One region of the Corynebacterium limaceinasi genome, then DNA from elsewhere that is predicted to be linked to it. Evidence: predicted binding sites of a transcription regulator. Region 1 holds the regulator's gene; the other holds the start of a gene.
The links. The regulator LexA, encoded in region 1, represses DNA repair genes until DNA is damaged. The targets are predictions, from matches to a motif close to CGAACANNTGTTCG.
Positions count from the first base shown of each region.

Region 1 (7,478 bases):
AAAGCCAGGGTCGGCTCGGTGACGGCCTCGGAACGGCAGTGGGGGATGGCCACGCCGCCTGGCACGCCGGTGCCGGCCTTGGCCTCGCGGTCTATGGCGGGCTGGGCGAGGCCTGTGACCTCGGTTGCGCGCCCGGTATCGTGCACCAAGGTGGCGAGGTTGGTGATAACGGAGTCGACGCTATCGCCAAAGTCGGCGTCAAGCGCGACCAGTTCTGTGGTGATGAGATCGGATGCCATGATGGAAGGCTCCCTTAGTTATAGAGCGGAGATGGAGGTATGGGCGGTATCGAGTTCTTCGGGACGGGGGAATTGGGTGCCGGGTTTGGCGGCCGCGGCGGTGCCATAAGTCACCGAGAGCGCGAGGGAGAATGCCGGTCCTTGCCCCTGCGTGCGCCCCAGGAGGTATCCGGCCAATGCAGCATCACCTGCGCCAACGGTCGATTTCACCGTGACGGGAGGCGGGGTGGCAGCCCATGCGCCTTCTGCGTTTACCAGTACGGCACCGGCGCCGCCGAGGGTGACGAGCACTTCCTTGATGCCGCGACCCACGACATCCCTTGCAGCCTCCACGACCGGGCTGTAGTCCCCGGCCGCAGCGGCGCGCTCGAGGGCGAGGCCATCCTGGCCGGTTAGCTGCCCTAATTCGAAGCCGTTGGGTTTGATGAGATCCGGGGCGGTGGTAGCGAGCTGCATGGCGATGGCCCTCATCGGGGCATCAGAGGTATCCACGGCGATGCGCGCCTGCGGGGCGGCATTGCGGATCTCCTTGATGAGGTCGGTATACCAGCCGGCGTCAACGCCCTTGGGCAGCGATCCGGCAAGGGCTACCCAATCAGCGGATTGGGCATGGTGGGTAAGGATGGAAATGAGGTGGTTTTGGGTGGCATCGGAAAGCAGCGGGCCAGGGCCGTTGACCTTGGTGGTCGTGCCATCTGGCTCGGTGATGGTGGTATTGACGCGCACGCCGCCATCCATGTCCACGTGGGCATAGGGGAGGTGGACCTCCTGGATGAGGTTGATGAATGGATCGGCCGCGCGGGCGGGGAAGAGGGCGAGGGTTTCTTTCCCGGCGAGGTGCACGGCGTGGGCGACGTTGACGCCTTTGCCGCCGGCAACCTGGGTAACACTGGCGGCGCGGTGGACATCGCCTGAGGTTAGTGGCTGATTGAGCGCCAGGGTGGCGTCAATACTTGGGTTTGGGGTGAGCGTGAGGATCATCGAGAACTTATCCCTTTCGCAGAGTGCGTATATTGGGGGCCACACGCAGTCGGTCCGGTTAGAACTCGCGGTTAAGCCCGCCGTTAATGTTTATTCTTGCCCGATTGTGTTGGAAAGTCAATAGAAACCGTGTGGCATACATTGCATTTCTGTTGGATTTGTGATGATCTGGAAATAAATAAGCCGCTATCTTCGAAGGAAGTATCGCCATGGAAAATACGCTTCAGTCCACTGTTAAAGGAACCGGCGTTGTCGCTGGAGTTGCCTATGCAGAAGCCGTATGGGTGCGCCCCCGCCCGGAGCTGCCTACTGAAGGAAGTATTGACCAAGAGGCCAGCAGCGAAGCCGAATACGATCGCTTCCTCGAGGCAGTCGATGTCGTCGCCAGCCGCTTGGAAAACCGCGCCGCAGCCGCCGAGGGTCAAGCCTCGGAAGTACTGACGGCGACCGCCGGCATGGTCAAGGACCGCGGGTGGCACAAGGCCGTGCGCAAGAACATTCGCTCGGGCAAGAATGCCGAGTTCGCCACGGTGGGAGCCACGGATAAGTTCGTCACCATGTTTGAGGCGGCCGGCGGCGTCATGGCCGAGCGCACCACCGACCTGAAGGACGTGCGCGACCGCGTCATCGCCCAGCTGCGCGGCGAGCAGGAGCCCGGTTTGCCCATGGTGGAGGGCCAAGCGGTGCTTTTTGCCGATGACCTCGCGCCCGCCGATACCGCCACCCTGGATACCGCGCATATTCGCGCGCTCGTCACCGAACTGGGCGGGCCCACCAGCCACACCGCGATCATCGCACGCCAGCTCGATATTCCGTGCATCGTCGCCGTGGGAAATAAGCTGCGGGAGATTGAAAGCGGCACGCTCGTCTTCGTCGACGGTGCCCTAGGAACCGTGACGCTGGGCGCGGACGAGGAAGAATCCACTAAGGCGGTCGAGGAATACCGCGAGCGCGCCGCCCGCGTGGCCGAATGGACTGGGCCGACGCAAACCAAGGATGGCCGCCGCGTGCAGCTTTTGGCCAACGTGGCTGATGGCAACGCCGCCCGCATCGCCTCCGACTCGCAGGCAGAGGGCATTGGCCTCTACCGCACGGAGCTGTCGTTCCTGTCCGCGAGCGAGGAGCCTTCCGTTGACGAGCAGGCAAAAATCTACAAGAAGGTCTTTAACGCCTACCCCAATTCCAAGGTCGTGGTGCGCACCTTGGACGCTGGTTCCGATAAGCCGATTTCTTATGCCACGTTGTCCTCGGAAGAGAACCCGGCGTTGGGTGTGCGCGGTCTGCGCATTGCCCGCGATAACGAGTCCCTGTTGACGCGCCAGTTGGACGCCATCGCCCAGGCCGCGGAGTCCCGCGGCGACGATGCCGAAACCTGGGTCATGGCACCGATGGTGGCGACGTCGAAGGAAGCCCAGTGGTTTGCGGAGCTGTGCCGGGAGCGCGGACTGACCGCGGGCGCGATGATTGAGGTGCCCGCAGCAGCGCTGATGGCGGATAAGATCATGCCGCATCTGGACTTCGTATCCATCGGCACCAATGACCTCACCCAGTACACGATGGCCGCTGACCGCCTGTCGCCTCAGCTTGCGTACCTCACCGACCCGTGGCAGCCGGCCGTGCTGAGGCTTATCCAGCACACCTGCATTGCAGGGCACGAATACAACGTACCGGTTGGCGTGTGCGGCGAGGCTGCAGCCGATCCGCTATTGGCCTGCGTATTGACCGGCCTTGGCGTCAATTCCTTGTCGGCTGCGTCGACCGCAGTCGCCGGCGTTGGCGCCCAATTGGCCGAGCTGACCTTTGACCAGTGCCAACAGCTTGCCGATGCCGCCCTCAACTCCGAAGGCCCCTCCGCCGCCCGCGCCGCAGCGATGGAGCAGATAGAAAAGTTCAACTAACGGCCAAAGGTTTCGCCCTCCCTACCTCGGTGAGAAATGGCACCGGAGTAGGGAGGGCGAAGTCGTGCGCGTGTTGGAGCTATTCGCTGGCGAGCACGACATCGATCTCTCGCTCGCGCAGGGCGTCAACGAAGGATTCCGGTGCGCCGGAATCGGTGATGACGACATCGATATCGGCAATGGAAGCGAAGCTCACCAGATAGTCGTTGCCCAATTTGCTGGAATCAAACATGACCACGACCTTGTGGGCATTCGTGACGAAGGCAGATTTGATGGCTGCTTCTTGGGAATCGGCCGTCGACAAGCCGTGGTCGAGGGTCAGGGCATTAGTGCCGATGAAGGCGACATCGGCACGCATGAGCGCCATGGTGCGCAAGGCGGTATCGCCGACGACGGCTTGGGTGATAGCGCGTACGGTGCCGCCGAGGAGCTGGACATCGGGAACGCCGCTATTGGCTAGCGACAGCGCGATGGGCAGGCTATTGGAGACGATATTGAACTGCGCCTGCGGGTATTGCTGGCTGATGAGCTCGGCAAAGGTATTAATCGTGGTGCCGGCGTCCAAGAAGATGCTGCCGCCGCCAGGGGGAAGGAAATCGAGCGCGGCGTGCGCGATGGCAGCCTTGGCCCCAGATGCGGAACGCTGGCGGGTATCGAGGGTGAGCTCCGCGGTCTGGAACGCCTGCGAAGCCACGGCGCCACCGTGAACGCGGTGGACAACGCCCTCACGATCTAGCACGGCTAGGTCGCGGCGAATGGTTTCAGCAGTCACGTCGAAACGCTCCGATAATTCGGTGACGTTCACGCGACCCTCGACGGCAGTTTGGGACGCGATCTGGCGGCGTCGCTCCTCTGCGTACACAGACCCTCCTTGCTCCTTGCCTTCGTCCGGGCGGTTACTCCGTCTGCGAATGCAGGCGTTCGGTGAAAGCTAACTGATGTGGGATTTCTCCCTCCATTGTGTCAAAATTCGGCGGTAATCGGACGAAAACAAAAATTAGGGTGTGCGCCGTTGTCTGGTTTGGGATGAAAGCCGCAGGTCAGTCAGCTATATTTGCCCTAGTTGAAAGCCAACCCTAGTAGCGCTTAACTTACAGATCCGTTATTTCGGGGGTGCTTTTTCAATAAGTCCCGCGCGCTTAAGTTGGCTTTTGGGGCGCGATTGCGAGGCAGAAAGGCATGGAATGTGTTAAAACTCGTAGGCCCTGCTCCCCAAGCAGGGGAAACAGGGCAGCGTACTAAGTGCAAAGAGCGGGTTTCAAGAAAGCGGGCGCAGAGTGCAGGCGGCGACAACAGCCGCAGGCGAAAACTCGCGTGCGGCTTGGTTAACGTAGCTTGCCGGGGCTTAGAGTTTGCGGAAGACGGATACTACCTTGCCCATAATTTCCGCATCATCGCCGTTGATGGGCGGGTAGGCATCGTTGTGCGGAAGGAGCCATACGCCAGAGGAATCGCGGTGGAATTCCTTGACGGTGGCCTCGGAGCCATCGAGAAGCGCGGCGACAAACTCGCCTTCCTCAGCCACCGATTGCGACCGAATGATGACCCAGTCGCCGTTGAGGATGCCGGCATCCTGCATGGAATCGCCCACGACCTGCAGCATATAGAGCTCGCCCCCGCCGACGACCTCGTCTGGCATGGGGAAATACGTGTCGATATTTTCCTCTGCGGTGATTGGTGCACCGGCGGCGATGCGGCCAACGACGGGAATATAAGCTACGGCGGCAGACTCTTCAGGGCCGCGGGCAGAGGTATCGGGGATCTCCTTAGACTTGCGGCCCGGCTTCTTTTCGGCGTCGTCAGTGTTGAGGTGGCGTACGTCGACCGCGCGGGGCTTATTGGGATCGCGGCGCAAGAAGCCCTTTTCCTCAAGCTGCTTGAGCTGATAGGCCACGGATGAGGTGGATTGCAGGCCGGCGGCGTCACCAATTTCGCGGATGCTGGGCGGGTAACCGCGGAGCATCACTGCATCGCTGATGACGTTAAGGATGCGGCGTTGCCTTTCGGAAAGGGAGGCGTAATCGTTCTTTGCGGTGCTTGCTTTCTTGCGGCCCATGTGCGGCTCCTAGCTAGGGGGTCTGAGGTTTCTGCGTTCGTAGCTTGAAAAGGGACTGGGTGACACCTGCGTGCCATAACTCATTTGTAGCACGAAAAGTACAAGCGTTCGAGATTTACGCGAAAAACTGGACAGGTTTTCGAAGGGGTGCTATAAATCGAACATAGAAACAGTCTCGAACACAGGAGCGACATTGAGCTCTTGCTGTGTCAAGGGGCCGCTTTAGACTTACGGCGGTCGTCGAAAGGAAAGCAATGTCTCAACTACTTAACTCTCGCAATAACACGGTTAAACAACGCGCGGCACGTCCACAGATCGTCCCTTCAGCCGCCATTTGGGATATTGATGATCAAAGCTGGGGCGTGCAGCATTCTCCTTCCGAAAAGAGGGAAATCAGGACCTTAAATTCCGTATATCGAACGAATCGTGAAGGTTATTCGAATACGTGGACTGATGAAAGTTTCTTACCTGATTTCGCGAACAGGCCGATGAAAGAAGACGATGCGCAAAGTTCGCGCAAGAATTACCTCCTTGGTGCAGTATTTGGCGCTGCCGTATTTTTCGGCACGATTGCCGGCGGGCTGATGGGTACGAATGCTGAAACGCCGACTGATCCTGGCGCTTCGGTACAGCAAGTAGAAGCAGCGATCGGTCAGTAGCGCTGCGTGTACTAAAGCAGGCCACTAAAGCAGGCACTTCGGGGTTTAAGGCTTGGAGCCTTGTTAGGCAGCAGCTTGTTTACCAGCGGCAGATAGGGCCTGCTTGCTTCACGGAGACCGGCACGCGAGCAGGAGAGGTCTTTCGCAATGATGTCAGGTTTTTGGCTTGGCCTTGGGAGGTAAACTAAACCGAGAAGCTAAATTAGCGAAAGGACTAGTGTGTACTGCCCGTTTTGCCATAACGAACAATCCCGCGTTATTGACTCGCGCGTGGTTGATGCTGGCGCATCGATACGGCGCCGGCGGGAGTGTGCTTCCTGCAAGGGGCGCTTCACCACTGTGGAAAAGGCCGTACTGCTGGTTGTTAAGAGAAATGGCCTTGCTGAGCCATTTAGCCGGGATAAACTCATTCGGGGCGTTAGGCGCGCGTGCCAGGGTCGTGACGTTAGCGATGATGCCTTAAAAAAGTTGGCCCAAGAGGTTGAGGAAACGGTGCGGGGGCATGGTTCCTCGCAGGTGAATGCCAACGAAATCGGGCTAGCGATTCTCGAGCCGCTGCGTGACCTAGACGAGGTTGCATATCTGCGCTTTGCCTCGGTGTATAAATCATTCGAGAGCGCGGATGACTTTGAATCGGAGATTCGTTTGATGCGGCGCCGCGATCGCGGGGACCTTTAAACTGCGCAGTGTAGGACGATTTCTCAGCCGTGATACGGCCGTTCCTGCGCAGGATCGAAGCAGTCTTAAATGGCATTTTGTGCGCATGATTCCGCTAGAGCCTGCCCAATGTTCACGCCGCCGGCGGCCGAGTAAGCAGATTTTTAGCTTAGGTACGGCCGGCCGGGTGGCCAGCCAGCAGACCGAGCGGCCAGCAGGCCGGACGGCTAGCCAGCGGACCGGGCGTCCGTAGCGGGGAGCCGGGGTCCTCGGTCGGCGGTGGGACCGTGACGTTGGGGAGACTAGCGCAGCTTATCCACCGCTTTTTGAATCCTCCGCAGGGATACTGCGTGGGCCGTGCCGAGGCGCTGGGCAAAAAGCGAGACCCGCAATTCCTCAATCATCCAGTGGATGTCCTTGACCTCGCGGGTCTTTTCGCGGCCCGCGGGAAGGTTTCGGAGGCGGTTTGCTAGGTAGGCCTTGGCATTATCGACCTCTGCTTGGCGGTCCGCATCGCGATCCGGATCGAGCGACATGTCCTCCAAGCGGATGCGCATTGCCTGGATGTAGCGGGGAAGGTGGCGCAGGTGCGCGGCTCCGTGCACGGTGATGGCATTCGGCGGAAGAAGGAAATTAAGTTGGTTTTCCATATCGTTGATGGCGGGACCGTCCCACTGGGAAAGCTCGGCGCGGAGGTTGGAGTACTCAGCCAAGCCAGGCGCGATCGAGACGATTGATTGTCGCACGCGGCCGGGGACCTGCGGTTTCACGGTATCCTTGAGCTCGGAAAACGCCTCTGGCGAGCGCACGGGGCCGCCGGCTTCGAGCATGAGGTCGCGGATTGCCGCTACGCGGGCGTCATTCACCAGCCCGTCTGCGCCGCTATGCGGATAAGAATCCACGGCAACGCGTTGCTGCAAGGGAAGCCCCTTGACCATTTGCGCGGTCGAGACGGAAATCTCGCGCATCAAAAGCGTGAGGGTGGTGG
Region 1 is NZ_CP177100.1:1,529,023-1,536,500, reverse strand. It holds gene ACLI1Q_RS07495 (fructose-specific PTS transporter subunit EIIC) at 1-239, opposite strand, end outside; gene ACLI1Q_RS07490 (1-phosphofructokinase family hexose kinase) at 258-1,220, opposite strand; gene ptsP (phosphoenolpyruvate--protein phosphotransferase) at 1,430-3,118, shown strand; gene ACLI1Q_RS07480 (DeoR/GlpR family DNA-binding transcription regulator) at 3,198-3,980, opposite strand; gene lexA (transcriptional repressor LexA) at 4,464-5,174, opposite strand; gene ACLI1Q_RS07470 (hypothetical protein) at 5,429-5,833, shown strand; gene nrdR (transcriptional regulator NrdR) at 6,053-6,511, shown strand; gene hrpA (ATP-dependent RNA helicase HrpA) at 6,793-7,478, opposite strand, start outside.

Region 2 (7,478 bases), 490 kb from region 1:
CGCGTTCCCATGGAATTTAAGGCAAGGGATTAAATGAGCACACTTTTTACCGGAATTTCTGAACTCCGCACGGTCAGCGAGCACGGCACGCTTAACGATGCCGCCCTTATCGCCGACCACGGCACCATCGCCTGGATTGGCCCCGCTTCCCAGGCGCCTGCCGCCGATGACCAGGTGGACTTGGGCGGGCGCGCCGTCCTGCCGGGCTGGGTGGATTCGCACACCCACATGGTCTTCGACGGTGACCGCTCCGCCGAGTTCGAGGCCCGCATGTCCGGCGGTTCCTACGAGGCAGGCGGCATCGCGGTGACCATGGACGCCACCCGGGAGGCGGGGGCAGACCGCTTGGATAAGCTCGTCGCCGAGCGCGTGGCAGCCGGCCGCCGTGGTGGCACCACCACCTTCGAGACCAAGACCGGCTACGGCCTCAACACGGAATCTGAAGTGGAAGCCGCGCGCGTGGCATCCCAGCATGTCGATGACGTCACCTTCCTGGGTGCCCACCTCGTGCCGCCGGGAGCGGATGCGGAAGACTACCTCGATGAGGTCGTCGGCCCCATGCTGGACGGGGTTGCCGAATACGTCCAGTGGATCGACGTCTTCTGCGAGCGCGGCGCGTTCAATGAAGAGCAGTCGCGCCGGGTTCTCGAAGCCGGTAAAAAGTTGGGGCTTGGCCTGCGCGTGCACGGCAACCAGCTTGGCGAGGGCCCGGGGGTTAGCCTCGCGGTCGATCTCGGCGCCGCCTCGGTGGACCACGTGAATTACCTGAGCGATAGTGACATCGAAAAGCTCGCCGCATCCGAGACCGTGGCCACCATGCTCCCGGCCTGCGATCTCTCCACGCGCGAGCCCTTGGCGCCTGGCCGTGCGCTTCTCGATGCCGGCGCCACCCTCGCCATCGCCTCCAACCTCAACCCAGGTACCTCCTATACTTCGTCGATGAACTACTGCGTGACCACGGCCGTCCTGCAGCAGCACCTATCCGTCGACGAGGCCATCCACGCCGCCACCACCGGTGGTGCCACGGCGCTGCGCCGCCATAATGTGGGCAACGGACTCGACCCGCAGGGCCGCCCCGCGAAGGGCACCCTGGTGGAAGGAGCTGCCGCTGACCTGCACGTGCTCGATGCTCCCAGCGCGGTGCACTTGGCCTACCGGCCGGGCATGCCGCTGAGCTACCGCACGTTCGTGGCGGGGGTATAGCGAGGAATGGAGTTTGCCGCCGGTATCGCGTAGGGTTGGATGAGCAATGAGCATTACCGATAACGCCACCGGCGGCGTAAACGAGCCGGAAGATTTTAATAAGTCGGAATCTCAGGACAACTCGCAAGGTGTCAACCAGGACACCAGGGCTGCGAATACTTCTGAGGGCACCGGCGCTGAGTCCAAGGACTCGGCCAACGACAACTCCCAGGGGTTCGAGCACCTCGGCCTGCCAGATAAAATTCTGCAAGCCGTTGCGAAAGTAGGCTTCACCACGCCGTCCCCCATCCAAGCAGAAACCATCCCGATCCTGATGGAAGGCCGCGACGTCGTGGGCCTTGCACAGACCGGTACCGGCAAGACCGCAGCCTTCGCGCTGCCGGTCTTGTCCCAGCTTGACCCGCATGCGCGCCACCCGCAGGCACTCGTCCTCGCGCCTACCCGCGAGCTCGCCCTGCAGGTTGCAGATGCCTTCCAATCCTTCGCAGAAACCCTCAAGGGTATCGAGGTTCTTCCCATCTACGGTGGCCAGGCCTACGGCATCCAGCTGTCTGGCCTGCGCCGCGGCGCCCAGGTCATCGTGGGTACCCCGGGTCGCGTCATCGATCACTTGGAAAAGGGCTCGCTTGACCTGTCCCAGCTGCAGTTCCTCGTCCTCGATGAGGCCGATGAGATGCTGAACATGGGCTTCCAGGAAGACGTCGAGCGCATCCTCGAAAGCACCCCGGACCGCAAGCAGGTGGCGCTTTTCTCCGCCACCATGCCTAATGCCATCCGCCGGCTGTCCAAGCAGTACCTGCACAACCCGGCGGAAGTAACCGTTAAGTCCGAGCGCCGTACCAACGACAACATTAAGCAGCGTTTCCTGCTGATTCCGCACCGTGCAAAGATGGATGCGTTCACCCGCATCCTCGAGGTCATTACCTATGACGCCATCATCGTCTTCTGCCGCACCAAGCACGAGACCGAAGAAGTGGCCGAGGCCCTGCGCGATCGCGGCTACAGCGCTGCTGCCATTAACGGCGACATCGCCCAGGCGCAGCGCGAACGCACCGTCGACCAGCTCAAGGATGGCCGCCTAGACATCCTCGTGGCCACTGACGTCGCCGCACGTGGCCTCGACGTGGAGCGCATCACCCACGTGGTGAACTTCGATATCCCGAACGATACCGAGTCCTACGTGCACCGCATTGGCCGCACCGGTCGTGCTGGCCGTTCCGGTGAGGCAATCCTGTTTGTCACCCCGCGCGAGCGCCGCATGCTGCGTTCCATCGAGCGCGTGACCAACGCACGCCTCGAAGAGATGGACCTGCCCTCCGTCGATGAGGTCAATGAAAAGCGCAAGGAAAAGTTTGCGCAGGCCATCACCCAGTCCATGGACAACAAGCAGGCCGATTTCTTCCGCAACTTGGTGCGCAAGTACTCGGAAGAAAATGACGTCGCGATGGATGACATCGCCGCGGCGCTGGCCGTCATGCACCAGGGTGGCAAGAACTTCCTATTGGAAGACAAGCCTTTGCCCAAGCCAAAGAAGGACCGCCGCGATCGCGATGACCGCAAGCGCGACCGTGACTTCAAGGGCGGCGGCAAGAACCGCGGCGGCTCCAAGCGGCCGGATGGTGACTTTGAGACGTACCGGTTGGACGTCGGCAAGCGCCAGAATGTCCGCCCAGGTGCCATCGTCGGTGCAATCGCCAACGAAGGTGGCCTGTCCGCCAAGGACTTCGGCCGCATTACCATTGCGGTGGGACACACTCTCGTGGACCTGCCGAAGAACATGGACCCAGCTGTGCTGGACCGTCTGAAGGATACCCGGATTTCTGGGCAGCTCATCAAGATTCAGAAGGATACTGGTCGCCCGCCTCGCCGTGATGGCGGCGGCGGTGGACGCAAACATGGTGGTCGCTTCCGCGACTAATTAAACCTCCAAAGGGCCTCTTTTAGAGGCCCTTTTTTCATGCCCTGTGACCTGCGCTTTTACTATAAATGGGGGTAGTGTGTCGGGGCGGTTTTGTATGGTGTATGGCGAAAGCATGTTCTAGTAAATCTCTCGAAAGAAAGTCCATGAATGCGCCATATTATGCCAATACTAATCCGGAAAATTCTACCTCCCGTGCAGCTACAGAGATTAGGAAAGCGGAATACCAGTTCTGGGAGAGGCTTCACCCTGACCCGGATGATGATATCGAAGTTATTAGCCAATCCCTGTCTGACTTAACTGGGGCGCGTCAGTCCCGAATTAGAAATATTATCTTCGCCTTCGAGCGATTAAAGGAGCTGCCGCGGCTGCGCGCCCGGCAAGAACAGCATTTCCATTTAGATTTAGACCGCCTGATTACGATTGACCAAACCCTAGCCAAGCTCGGCGCCATTGATGCGGAGAAGAAGTTTACTATCGATGACGCCCTGACCAACTACTTGACCCCAACCCGCCCCAATCAAAAGCTGCCCTCGCACCGCAATCTCCGCCGCAAGTTACGCGAGCTCATCGTGCGCCTCGATCCCTCAATTGCCGCGCGGGATCCGCGCCGCAAGCAAGCCTATAGCGTTGAACCTACAGGCGGGGAGTGGGCTGCGGTTTGTCTGGACGTCGGGTTAGAAACCGCGGAGATAATCGACCGCAATATTCGGGATATCGCTACGGACAAGGACCTCACGATGGCTGAGGCCGCAGTGGAGCTGCTGACCGGAAAGGCGCAACCAAAGGCCAAGGTCGTGTTGAATATGTATCGCTGCGACCTGCCGGATGCACCCGCGTTTGTACAAAACTTAGGCTGGGTATCCCCGGAGACCGCGGATGACCTAGAGGCTCGGGCGACAACGACAAGGGACATGGAGAAGGCCGGTCAGGCGGAGAGCCCGAATTATGTGACTCCGCCAGATATCCGGGCGTTTGTAGAGGGCTTGGATGGCACGTGCCGGTGGCCAGGCTGTACGCGGCCGGCGGTGGCGTCCCAGATGGACCATCGGCACGACTTTGCAGATGGTGGGCCGACCTCGGCGGCAAACCTCACTTGCCTGTGCCAGCACCATCACAATATAAAGACCGATGGGAGGGCGTTTTATATCAAGGACCCGATAAGTGGGGACATCGTCTGGCTTTTCGATGACTCTACGTGGGTCTACGACTCCGCGAGCGGACCGTTGGCGCCGAAGAACCGCAGGTGGGCGCAGACGGTGGCGCAGGCCACGCAGAAGCGGCGGGAGAATGCGCATGCAGGTGCGCAGCAACTAAAAGAAGAGCTTAGGGAGGAGTCCACGCATGAAAAAGGGGACAGCGATGACACTGTCCCCGAAAAGTAAATGGCTTCCTAGAGGTACATCAGGATAAGGCAGATGATCCACAGGAGGTTGAAGACGCCGCCGAAAGCGGACAGCGACTTCTTAATGGAGCCCAGGTTGGCGGTATCGCCGGACTCTAGGGCTGCCTGCGCCGTGCGCTGCTTAGGAAGGATGAGGAAGAAGAGCAGGCACCACGCGATGATGGCCACAAGGATGGCGATGTGGAAGTTGACCTGGCTCTTAAAGGTTTCGATATCAGACAGGAACACAGCAAGACCAAGGACCGGCACGAGGGCGGAAATGTAGCCGTAAGTATTGGTGATGTTGTGCAGGTTGCGGGCGGCTCCGAGGGCCGTCTTATCGCCCTGCGCTGCGCCCTGCAGCTGAGTCTGGTAGATGGAGGTGGAAATGCACACGGGGCCAAGTAGGACGATGGCCGCTGCCACGTGCAGGAAGATGAACAAAGTAGTCATGGAGGATGCCCTTCAGTTAAGAAAAGTTGCCTTGTTCACCCTAATCAATTTCCCTGCTAGAAATCGAACCGACATTGCCTTCTCATTGCACGGACGTCCGCGCGGGACAAGGGCAGCTCGTACTTCCGCGCGATCTCTGCGAGGCGCCGCGAGTAATCGCAGCGGTTGGCAGGCGGCAACCATTCGGAAGGAAGGGAATCGGACTTTTCTTGATTGAGCTTCCGGCTGGTGGCCACCAAGTTGAGAGGATCGTTGGCAAAACGCCTCTTGGTGTCTTGGTCCCATTCTGCGGCACCCATGTCAAAGGCGGCAGAAAGAGGGAAGATGTGGTCGACCTCAATGGGGGAGGTGGCTGAAATCGTCTCGCCCGCGTAGGGGTCATAGATCGTGCCGGATTGTGGCCGGCAGTCAGCGAAGGCCTCGCTGGCTTGGTTCTCCATGATGGCCTCCCGCGTAGTGCATGCGCCGTTGGGCTGCCAGCCGCCGAACTCGTCGCGGTCGTAGCCTTGCAATTCCGTGCGAGCTGGCACGGTGGAGACATCAAAACGCGGAAAAGGCCACGCATACCATGCGATAACGAGAGCGGTTATGCATGATAGCGCGGCCAGGTAATAGGACTTCATGTCCTATTGGACTCCGCGAGGTGCGGGAAGGTTCCTACTTGTTATCGGAAACCTTTTCTGCTGCTTCCTCGAAGTCCAGGGAGTCGTCCTTTTCAACGAGCTTGGCAAGCTTCTCGGCTTCCTCGAACTCGTCCAAGACCTCCTGGTCTGGCTGCTTGGTAGCCAAGGTGACCAGAACGGTGACGATGAGTGCGGAGAAGAAGCCCGGAACCATCTCGTAGAGGGAATCGCCGAGCGGGGACATGCCCCAGCCGATGGCGACGACTGCACCGGTGACCATACCGGCGATTGCACCGGTTGCGTTGAGGCGCTTCCAGTACAGAGCCAGGATGACCAGCGGACCGAATGCGGAACCGAAACCAGCCCATGCGAAGCCGACCAGGCCAAGAATGGAGTCGGACGGGTTGATAGCCAGGAGTGCGGCGATAACCGCGATGACCACAACGGCGGTACGGGACAGGTTAATCAGGATGCGCTCGTCAGGCTTGCGCTTTGCGATGATGAGGTAGAGGTCCTCAATCAGGGAAGAGGAAACCACGAGCATCTGGGAGGACATGGTGGACATGATCGCTGCCAAGACTGCGGTCAAGATGAAACCAGCAGGCAATGGGTGCATCATGGCCTGAGCCATATCCAAGAAGATGGTCTCGAAGTTCTCTTGGTCAGTAATGGTTTCACCGAACTGGGTGAAGTACACAGTACCGGTCAGCGCAACGAAGATAGCGCCGATGACGGAAAGGCCCATCCAGGTGATGCCGTAGAAACGGCCCTGCTTGGCGTCAGAAGGCTTACGCAGCGCCATGAAGCGCACGATGATGTGCGGCTGACCAAAGTAGCCAAGACCCCAAGCGGCGTTACCAACGATAACACCAGCGGAAACGCCAGCGAAGAGAGAGAAGTAGTTATCGTTTGGCTCTAGTGCGCCGTCGGTAGCGTAGTTGTTTTCGGTAGCGAAGGAGAAGATCGCGCCGGCATCGTCAAGAGCGAAAAGCGCCATGATTGGCACGATCAGCAGGGCGACGAACATGAGCATGCCCTGCATAGCATCGGTGTAGGACACTGCCAAGAAGCCACCGATGAAGGTGTAGAAAATGGTCACTGCGGCGATGACCAACATACCGGTGATGTAGTCGCCACCGAAGGTGGACTCGAAGTAACGACCACCGGAGACCATGCCGGAAGAGACGTAGAAGGTAAAGAAGAAGATAATGATAACTGCGGAGATAATACGCAGCAGGCGCGACTTATCGCGCAGACGGTTCTCGAAGAAGGAGGGGACCGTAATGGAATCGCCCGCAACCTCCGAGTACGCGCGCAGACGCGGCGCAATCCACTTCCAGTTTGCCCATGCACCGATAAGGAGGCCGATAGGCATCCACAGCTCGGAAAAACCGGAAAGGAAGAGCGCGCCAGGCAGACCCATGAGCAGCCAGCCGGACATATCAGATGCACCGGCGGAGAGAGCAGCTACGAATGGGTGCAGGCCACGGCCGCCCAAAACATAATCGTCGTATTCGTCGGTTTGTTTGTAGCTCCAGTAGCCAATGGCTGCCATTACGAGGAAATAGACAATCATCGCAATGACGTACCAAGTTGATTCTTGCACGTTTCACTCCTTGTAGTGATTTGTCGGACATTCTTACGTTAACGGTGACTTAAGGTTCAACCAAGCTAAAATCCAGCTGTGGCATAGATCTCTGGTGATATTTTTCACCGTTTAACTGCGTAAAGACGTGAATATAACGAGCTTGTAACAAAACTTTGCCGGGCTGCTATGCTGGCGGCTATGGCTTCTTACCTTGTGCATGGCCTTTGGCTGCCGGTCTCGGGGCTTGGTCTATGGATTGAGCAGGTAGAAGGGCACAAGATTGTTATGCCTTCGGCCGTGCCAGAAGGG
Region 2 is NZ_CP177100.1:1,039,073-1,046,550, forward strand. It holds gene ACLI1Q_RS05165 (urocanate hydratase) at 1-33, shown strand, start outside; gene hutI (imidazolonepropionase) at 34-1,203, shown strand; gene ACLI1Q_RS05175 (DEAD/DEAH box helicase) at 1,250-3,121, shown strand; gene ACLI1Q_RS05180 (HNH endonuclease signature motif containing protein) at 3,268-4,506, shown strand; gene ACLI1Q_RS05185 (hypothetical protein) at 4,515-4,958, opposite strand; gene ACLI1Q_RS05190 (HNH endonuclease family protein) at 5,015-5,581, opposite strand; gene putP (sodium/proline symporter PutP) at 5,616-7,187, opposite strand; gene ACLI1Q_RS05200 (DEAD/DEAH box helicase) at 7,356-7,478, shown strand, end outside.
Region 2: the regulator LexA is predicted to act here: its motif matches at 3,230-3,243, upstream of ACLI1Q_RS05180 (HNH endonuclease signature motif containing protein).